Regions from separate parts of the Streptomyces sp. NPDC046335 genome, predicted to be linked through region 1. Evidence: riboswitches for the same ligand, from Rfam matches in the RefSeq annotation. Region 1 holds a riboswitch; each other region holds the start of a gene.
What was found. A riboswitch is a leader RNA that binds a small molecule or an ion and turns the genes downstream of it on or off. The one in region 1 is predicted to bind cyclic di-AMP.

Region 2: another riboswitch for cyclic di-AMP. It lies ahead of ACZ6JY_RS08910 (M23 family metallopeptidase); the one in region 1 lies ahead of ACZ6JY_RS06915 (M23 family metallopeptidase).
Region 3: another riboswitch for cyclic di-AMP. It lies ahead of ACZ6JY_RS28605 (C40 family peptidase); the one in region 1 lies ahead of ACZ6JY_RS06915 (M23 family metallopeptidase).
Region 4: another riboswitch for cyclic di-AMP. It lies ahead of ACZ6JY_RS11710 (transglycosylase SLT domain-containing protein); the one in region 1 lies ahead of ACZ6JY_RS06915 (M23 family metallopeptidase).

What each region holds. Positions count from the first base shown of each region.
Region 1 is NZ_JBVJFF010000002.1:675,568-677,757, reverse strand. It holds gene ACZ6JY_RS06920 (aldo/keto reductase) at 1-98, opposite strand, end outside; gene ACZ6JY_RS06915 (M23 family metallopeptidase) at 250-1,335, opposite strand; cyclic di-AMP (ydaO/yuaA leader) riboswitch at 1,347-1,494, opposite strand; gene ACZ6JY_RS06910 (PP2C family protein-serine/threonine phosphatase) at 1,727-2,190, opposite strand, start outside.
Region 2 is NZ_JBVJFF010000003.1:506,794-508,983, reverse strand. It holds gene ACZ6JY_RS08915 (M16 family metallopeptidase) at 1-451, shown strand, start outside; cyclic di-AMP (ydaO/yuaA leader) riboswitch at 699-861, shown strand; gene ACZ6JY_RS08910 (M23 family metallopeptidase) at 874-1,677, shown strand; gene ACZ6JY_RS08905 (GntR family transcriptional regulator) at 1,881-2,190, shown strand, end outside.
Region 3 is NZ_JBVJFF010000012.1:114,869-117,058, reverse strand. It holds gene ACZ6JY_RS28605 (C40 family peptidase) at 1-910, opposite strand, end outside; cyclic di-AMP (ydaO/yuaA leader) riboswitch at 918-1,074, opposite strand; gene ACZ6JY_RS28600 (ATP-dependent DNA helicase) at 1,320-2,190, shown strand, end outside.
Region 4 is NZ_JBVJFF010000004.1:490,939-493,128, forward strand. It holds gene ACZ6JY_RS11705 (GDSL-type esterase/lipase family protein) at 1-394, shown strand, start outside; gene ACZ6JY_RS11710 (transglycosylase SLT domain-containing protein) at 449-1,195, opposite strand; cyclic di-AMP (ydaO/yuaA leader) riboswitch at 1,200-1,354, opposite strand; gene ACZ6JY_RS11715 (alpha/beta fold hydrolase) at 1,705-2,190, opposite strand, start outside.

The sequences.
Region 1 (2,190 bases):
GACGCCGTCCGGTCGGCGGTCCAGCCGAAGACGTTGCCGCCGAGGGCGAGCGGGAAGACCTCGAGGTCGGATGAGCCAAGCGTACGGAGAGAAGTCATGCGTTCCTCAACGACCGCGGCGGAAACGGAATTCCACGAACCATCGTGCGTCCGTGGCACTGCTCCGGACCGACGGCACTGCTCCTGACCGGCGGCACTGCTCCTGACCGGCGGCCCTGGCGCCGGGGGGTTGGCGCCAGGACCACCGGAGTCAGGGGTTGAGGCCCTTGCCCTGAAGCCAGGCGAGCGGGTCGATGTTGGCGCCGGCCGCGGTGTGGACCTCCATGTGGAGGTGCGGTCCCGTCACATTGCCGGTCGCGCCGACGCGGCCGATGACGTCGCCCGTGCTGACCTTCTGCCCGGCGCTGACGTTCATCGAGGACTGGTGGCAGTACCAGACCTCGGTGCCGTCATCGAGCTCCAGGACCGTGCGGTAGCCGTAGGCCCCGGCCCAGCCGGCCTCCTTGACGGTGCCGGTGTGCACGGCCTTGAGCGGCGTACCCGTCGGCGCGGCGAAGTCGAGGCCGGTGTGCTGCCCGGAGGACCACATGGAACCGGAGTCACCGAAGTGCGAGGTCAGGGTGTACGAGGAGGTGGGGATCGCGAAGCTCTTGGCGAGCTTGGCCAGGCGCTCGGCCTCGGCCTTCGCCTTGCGGGCCTCCTCCTCCTTCTTCTTCTTCGCGGCGGCCTTGGCCTCGATCTTCTGCTCGGCCGCCTTCTGCTGGGCGGCGGCCTCCTCGGCGGCCTTCTTGACGGCGGCGCCCTCGGCCGCGGTCCGTACCGCGTCGTCGGCCTGGCTCTGCTGGTTCTCGGCCTGCCGCATGATGCGGGCGCGCAGCGCCTCGCCCGCGTCGGTGGTGCCCTGCTCGGCGTCGGCGGAGCTGACACCGGCGGCGGTGAGCGGGGCCGCGGCGGTGGCGGCGTTCGCCGCGGAGCCGGAGCCGGAGTCGGCGGAGTCGTCGGAGATCAGCGAGCCGACGCCGGGAAGGGACTTGGCCTCCGGCAGCGAGTCGGTGACGGCGCCCAGGTCGGGCATCGATATGGAGACCGGCGGCTTGCCGTCCTGCGCGGTGGCGATGCCGCCCGCGCCGACGGCGGCGATGACGCCGACGCCCAGGACGGTGGAGCTGCGGGCGAGGCCGCCGCCGCCCTTCTTGTGCACACGGTGCCTGCCGCGGACGGGACGGACGGACTCCTCGGTGGGATTCCACTCCTCCCAGGTCTGCTCGTCGTACCCACCGAAATCGGGGTCATTCGGAACGTACGCGGCTTCTGGGGCAGGCCGGTTGGACGCCACTGGGGCGCACTCCTTTCCTTCCTTCTCGCCTACCGGGTTAGCTGACGGGTTCGGAGCAGGAAGGTCTCCTACGAACACCTGGCACGGATGCGCAGATGCCCGATTCACCCCAAGTTGGTGGTTCCCCGGCTCCCTTGCGGGATTAGGCGTGTGCGCACGGAGCCGCCTCTAGTGACGGCTGGGACGACCGCGCTGCGTTATCGAACGTTAATAGACAGCGGGCCCGTATTCCAAGCTGTTCCTGTTGATTGTTAACGCCCCCGGGGCATGATCCGACCGTACGTATGGGGACACGGGGGCCGCGAACGGGGCGAGTTGCCCGGCCGCGTGGCCGAACCGGAACCTGCCATCCGCTTGACAGTACGTCAGTTGTTATGCAGAGGGGTGCAGTTCAGTCACCCGGCGTGACATCGGGGTCGTCCGCGGCGGGCCGCCGCACCGCGAGCAGCGCCAGGTCGTCCGTCGCGCCGCCCCCGGTGTGCCACCGCACCTCCTGCGTGAGGGTGGCAAGGAGCGTCTGCGGGCCCCTGCGGCCCGGGAAGACCCGCCCGCCGAGCCGGGTCGCGGGGTCGTAGAACTCCCCGGCCTCGTTCCGCGCCTCCGAGAGGCCGTCCGTGTAGAAGAGCAGCATCGCGCCCGGCGGGAACTCCGTCTCGTCCGCCCGGTCCGGCCAGGACCCCAGCGAGCCCATGCCGAGCGGCAGCGCGGGCTCGGTCGGCGAGAGCACGCACAGCCGCCCGTCCCCGCGCAGCAGCAGCGGCTCCGGGTGCCCCCGGTTGATCAGGCGTACGTGGCCGTCGCCGTGCCCGATCTCCGCGAGGACGGCCGTGGTGAACCCCTCGAAGGCGTCGAGCC
Region 2 (2,190 bases), on a different contig from region 1:
AGTGCGCGCCTTCGGCCAGGTCCTGCGCTCCGCCCCGGACGGCACGGGCGCCGCGATGCTCGCCATCAGCGGATCGGTCGACACGGAGTCCACGGGCCCCGCGCTCGACGACCTCTGGAAGGTGCTGCGCACGCTCGCCGCGGAGGGCCTGACCGACGCCGAGCGCGACGTGGCGGTGCAGAACCTGGTGGGCGTCGCCCCGCTCAAGTACGAGATGGCGTCCTCCGTGGCGGCCACGCTCGCCGACCAGGTCGAGCAGAACCTCCCGGACGACTTCCAGGCGCGGCTCTACCGGCAGTTGGCCGCCACCGGCACCGTGGAGGCCACCGCGGCCGTCGTCAGCGCCTTCCCGGAGGACCATCTGGTGACGATCCTCGTGGGCGACGCCGCGCGCATCGAGGAGCCCGTCAGGGCCCTCGGCATCGGCGACGTGAGCGTCGTACCCGGCTGAGCGGCGTCCCCGGCTGAGCGACGGGCAGCGACGCGGCCAGCCAGCAGCCAGCAGCAAGTCAGGACATGTCAGGACCCCGGTGGCCGTTTGGGCTGCCGGGTTCCTCATATGTCCGAATTACTATGGAGGTTGCCTGTCTGCCGTGTGGCGTGCGCTACAAAAGAGGCGTTCTGTTTGTCGTTCGAAAGACGTCACGTTTAGCGTCGGTCCGGCTGTTCGTCACGCAGTACGCCGCAGCCGCGGCACCGGACAGTCATCGCCGAGTCCCCGTACGGCGCGAGCCAGGGGAGCCGGGGACCCACATGTCCCCTGGGGTGAATCGGGAACCTTGCCGCGAGGTGAGGGGCCCGTAGGAGACCTTCCTGCTCCGAACCCGTCAGCTAACCCGGTAGGCGAGAGGGAAGGAAAGGACCAGCCGCTTCATGGCGTTCACCCGTGCCACCGGGAAGCACCGTCGTCCGAGCCGCCTCACGCGCACCACGGCGAATGCCGCGGGCGTCGCCGCGCTCACCACCACCGGTGTCATCGGAGGCCTGGCAGCTCCCGCGCTCGCCGCCGCCGATGACGCGGCCATCGAGCACACCGGACTCACCCAGGCGATCTCCGTCGGCGACACGCTCGCCGAGAGCATCGACGCGCAGGCCGCCGCCCAGCACCAGGCCGCCGAGGAAGCCGCCGCCGCCAAGAAGGCCGAAGAGGCCGCCAAGAAGAAGGCCGCGGAGGAGAAGCGCAAGGCCGAGGCCGAGGCCAAGGCGAAGGCCAAGAAGGAGCGCGAGGAGAAGGAGCGCGCCGCCCGCGAGGCCGAGCGCAAGCGCCTGAACACCTACGTCTCCCCGATCTCCGGTTCCTACGTCTCCACGGGCTACCAGACCGGCGGGGCCATGTGGTCCTCCGGCAGCCACACCGGCGTCGACTTCCACGCCGCCTCCGGAACCCCGGTCCACGCGGTCGGCTCCGGCACCGTGGTCGAGGCCGGCTGGGGCGGTGCCTACGGCAACAACGTGGTCATCAAGATGAACGACGGCACGTACACCCAGTACGGCCACATGTCCTCCCTCGGCGTCACCGTCGGCCAGGCGGTCACCCCCGGACAGCAGATAGGCCTCTCCGGCTCCACGGGCAACTCCAGCGGCCCGCACCTGCACTTCGAGGCCCGCTCCGGCGAGGAGTACGGCTCGGACATCGACCCCGTCGCCTACCTCCGCGCGCACGGCGTCAACGTCTGACCGGCGTCGTCCACGTCGTACCCGACCGGCGCCCCGACGCCGTACCGAAAGCCCCGGCTCACGAAGAGCCGGGGCTTTCGGCGTCTGGCCAAAAGATATCCATGAATTCCGTCCCCCGTCGGAAAACGCGTCGTCCTGCAATAGAGTCACGGAAAGAGCGTCAATCGACCGCGTCGCGCGGGGATCAAGGCGGAGGTCCGGTCATGCGCATTCCCGCGCACTCTGTATGCACGGCGATACGGGACGACATCATTTCCGGCGTCCATGAAAGAGGCGGCCGGCTCACCGAAGACCTCCTCGCGCGCCGCTACGGCGTCTCCCGCGTCCCCGTGCGCGAGGCCCTGCGCACCCTGGAGGCCGAGGGGTTCGTCGTGACGCGCAGGCACGCGGGCGCGTGTGTCGCCGAGCCCACGGAGCAGGAGGCCGCCGACCTCCTGGAGCTTCGCCTGCTGCTCGAACCGCTGGCCGCGGCACGCGCGGCCCGGCGCCGCACCGACGCCCACCTCAAGGTCC
Region 3 (2,190 bases), on a different contig from region 1:
CGGCGAAGTCGATGACCTTCGCGGCCTTGGTGGCGTAGCTGCCGTCCGTGCTCCCGGAGCCCGAGCCCGAGCCTGTGCCGGAGCCCGTACCCGTACCCGTATCCGAGCCGGTGCCGGAGCCCGAGCCGGAGCCCTGGCCGTCCTCCCGCTCCCGCTCCTTCTCCTTCCGCGCCGCCTCCTCGGCCTCGCGCTTGCGCTCCGCCTCGGCGGCCTGTTCGCGGGCCAGCTTCTCGGCCTTGCGCTTGGCCTCCCGCTCCTTCTTGCGCTCGATCGCCGCGAGCCGCGCCTTCTCCTCGGTGGTCAGCTCCGAGAGCAGCTCGCGCGCCTCGCCCAGTTTCTTCTGGACGGTCCGCTTGCTGGTCCGCAGGTTTTCCCGCGAGTCGGTCAGCGTCTCCAGGCTCTTCGCCGCCTTCGTGCGCTGCTTCGTCGCCGCGGCTCGCTGCGTCTCGTAGTCGTCGACGGCCTTCTTCTGCCGCGTGGTCAGCCGGTCCGCCAGGTGGTTCTGGTCGAAATAGCCCTGCGGGTCGTCGGCCAGCAGCATGGTGGCCGTCTCCGAGACGCCTCCGGTGCGGTACTGCGCGGCGGCGAAGGAGCCGAGCTCCTGACGCGCGTCGTTCAGCTTGTCCGTGCGCTTGGCCACATCGTCCAGGACGCGGTCGACCTTCTTGCGCTGCTTCTCGGTCTTCTCCTTGGCCGAGTTGTACTTCTGGGTGGCCACGCCCGCTTGGTGGTAGAGGGCGTCGACCTTCTTCTGGACCTCTTCCAGGCTGGGCTTGGCGGGCGCCGACGGCGCGGCCTGGGCGCTCTGGGAGAGGAGCGCCACGGAGGTGAGGGCGGCCGTGGTGATGCCGACGGCGGGGGCGGTGCGAATTCCGGCTGACCGGGTCCGCGGCTTGCGGTGCGACGCCAAGGGAGGCGACTCCTTCCGTAGGCCGCCTACCGGGTTAGCTGTCGGGTTCGGGCGGGTGGTCCGGAAGGTTGCCCTACGGTTCCGTACTGCGTACGGGACCGATTCACCCCAAGTTCTCGGTGGGTCCCCGGCTCCGAACATGTCGGACTCGGCGGGGGCCGCGCGTTCCCGGCGGGGTTCGCCGGTGGGAATACGAGCGGCCCGCGCAGCACGCTAGCCAACTTGTGTGGCGCCTGTGAAGGTTGATGTTCGATATGCCCGATACATTTTCGTGACTTTACGAGGCCCCGGGCGCGGCCTCGTGACGCGATGGCAGAGGGTGCTCGGTAGTGGACACGCTGTGAGCCAAGGAGTGGGTCGGCGGAACCCGGCGCGGGTTGTCAGTGGGTCCGCCTAGACTCGGGAGGCGATGAGCAGCCTCTTTGACGACAGCTTCCTGGCGGACCTGCAGCCCTCGCGGGCCACGGACGAAGAACCTCCGCCCCCGCCCGAGGACAGCGCTCCGGAGCCCGTTCCGGACGACTTGTTCGACGGGAAGTTCGACGCGCCCATGACCCGGGACACGCACTACCGGGACGGTGCCCCGCGCCCGGTGATCGACCCGGCGGCGCTGCTCGAGGGGCTGAACGAGAACCAGCGCGCGGCCGTCGTGCACGCGGGTGCCCCGCTGCTCATCGTCGCCGGCGCCGGTTCCGGCAAGACCCGTGTGCTGACCCACCGCATCGCGTACCTCCTCGCCGCGCGCGGCGTGCACCCCGGCCAGATCCTCGCGATCACCTTCACGAACAAGGCCGCGGGTGAGATGAGGGAGCGCGTCGAGCAGCTCGTGGGGCCCCGGGCCAACGCGATGTGGGTGTCGACGTTCCACAGCGCCTGCGTCCGCATCCTGCGCCGCGAGTACAAGAAGCTGGGCTTCACGTCCTCCTTCTCGATCTACGACGCGGCGGACTCCAAGCGCTTGATGGCTCTGGTCTGCCGCGACCTCGACCTCGACCCGAAGAAGTTCCCGCCGAAGTCGTTCAGCGCCAAGATCTCCAACCTCAAGAACGAGCTGATCGACGAGGACGACTTCGCGAGCAAGGCCGCCGACGGCTTCGAGAAGACCCTCGCCCAGGCCTATGCCATGTACCAGTCACGCCTGCGCGAGGCGAACGCGCTGGACTTCGACGACCTGATCATGACGACGGTCAACCTCCTGCGCGCCTTCCCGGACGTCGCGGAGCACTACCGCCGCCGCTTCCGCCACGTCATGGTCGACGAGTACCAGGACACGAACCACG
Region 4 (2,190 bases), on a different contig from region 1:
CATCCGCGAAGGGCATCCGACGGCACCACTGCTGGTCGTGTCACCCATCCTGTGCCCGGTCCAGGAAGACACTCCCGGCCCCCTCATGCCCGACTTCGACGGCGGGACCCTGCGGTTCAAGGCCACGGGTGATCCGGCCGAGCGGGCCGCCGGGCGCCTGACACTCAACGTCATCCGCGACGAACTCGCCCGGATCGTCGAACAGCGGACGGCCGACGACCCCCACCTCCACTACCTCAGCGGCCGCGACCTCTACGGCGAGAGCGACTACGCCGAGTTCCCGCTGCCCGACGCGATCCACCCCGACGCCGCGGGGCACCGCCGCATCGGAGAGAACTTCGCGCGGCTCGTGTTCGGCGAGGACGGCCCCTTCGCCGTCGAGGGGCAGGGCTGAGCCCCGGACACATGGCGCGCCGGGGCTCAGAGGGGACGAGATGGGGGGTGTGGATCAGTACGGGCCGTTCACGTTGTCGATCGAGCCGTACCGGTCGGCCGCGTAGTTGCAGGCGGCGGTGATGTTGGCGACCGGGTCGTAGCTGTCCAGCGACGTGCCGGGCACGTGGTACGCGGTGAACGTGGGCGCGATGACCTGGAGCAGACCCTTGGACGGGGTGCCGGCGGCAGCGTTGGAGTCCCAGTTGTTGATGGCCAGCGGGTTGCCGGAGGACTCACGCATGACGTTGCGGTGGATGCCCTCGTAGGTGCCGGGGATGCCGTGCTGGGCCAGTATGTCGAGCGACTCCTTGATCCAGCCGTCGAGGTTGTTCGTGTAGGTCTTCTTCGCCGGGGTGGCGGCCGCGGGCTCGGCGGCGGACGCGTTGTCGCGCTCGGAGCGGTCCGCCCGGTCGGCGGCCGGCCTGGGCTCGGCCGTGCCCGCCTTGCCGAGGTTGAGCTTGAGCCCGGGCTTGATCAGGCCGGGGTCGTCACCGAGGACGCCCCGGTTGTTCTTGTACAGGCTCTCCCAGCCGCCGCTCACTGACTGCTCCTCGGCGATCGTGGAGAGGGAGTCACCCGACACGACGACGTAGGTCGTCGAGGCCGCGGCGGGCTTGGCGACCGTGCCGGCCGGCGCCGCGTTGGCAGCGGTGGCACCGAGCACCGGGAGAATGAGCACGGCCCCGCCCGTTCCCGCGACGGCGATGCCTCGGTTGAGCGAGCTGGACTTGGGGCGGCGGTGCTTTCCCTTTGCGGGCATGACGAAATCCTCTCCGTCGCCTGCGAGGTGAGCTGTCGGGTTCGGACGGGAGATGTCCGGTCGCACTGTGAATACGACTTCACCCCTAGCCTTTCCGGAATCCGGATCGGCGGCTTACCTGGGTCCCCCGCTCCTGCCGTGCGTCAGTGGGTGGATGGGTTTCCGGGCAGCGGCAGGATTAGGCGTTCCGCCCGGATTGACGGTGACGTTAGGCGAGAAAGCCCGGGCGGAACAAGTCTCGAATTCGCATACCGAAAGCCCGTGGTCCGTTTCTGATGATCAGAAACCAGGGTCTTTCTTGATCGATAATTCCAACTTTCTTTGCGCAGAACGGGAAGCGCGTTCGGAGAGGCCGGCGGGCGAGATTGTCGGCGTGACTCATTTCACTGAATGAGGAACGGCGTTGAGCGTGGCCCGAACGCGCTGTAATGCGGGCAGGTTTCCTATTCAGTGCGAGTGTGACGAACCTGCCCGCCTCGTACTGAAACGGGACATACTGCGGCGGTCGCTTACTTCGTGAAAGGGGTCATAACGCCCATGACGCGCTCGCGATCGATGAAGGCGGTCAACGCGTCCACGGTTGCGTCGGGCTGCTCTTCGGGAATGAAGTGTCCGGCCTGCGGGATGCAGACGCCGGTCGCGTTCTCCGCCCACGGGCTGAGGGAGGCGGCCATGTCGGGGATCGAGCCATGGGAGCTGGAGATTCCCAGGACCGGGACGGTCAAGTGCCCTTGTTCGAGGGCGTCATGGTTTTTGCGCGCCGATTCCGCGGCCTCGCGGTAGTAGGCGAGAGACGCCGAAAGGCCGCCCTCGGCCGCGATGGCGGCGGCGTAATGGTCGATCTCGACGTCGTCGAAGGTGTCCGGGGACAGGGCTTTGACCTTCAAGAACCAGCCGACGTAGTCATGTTCGCGGCCGGTGAGCAGAGTCTCGGGCAGTTCGGGCACCAGGTGGAAGGCGAAGTGCCAGGTTTTCCAGGCCCGCTCGGGATCCAT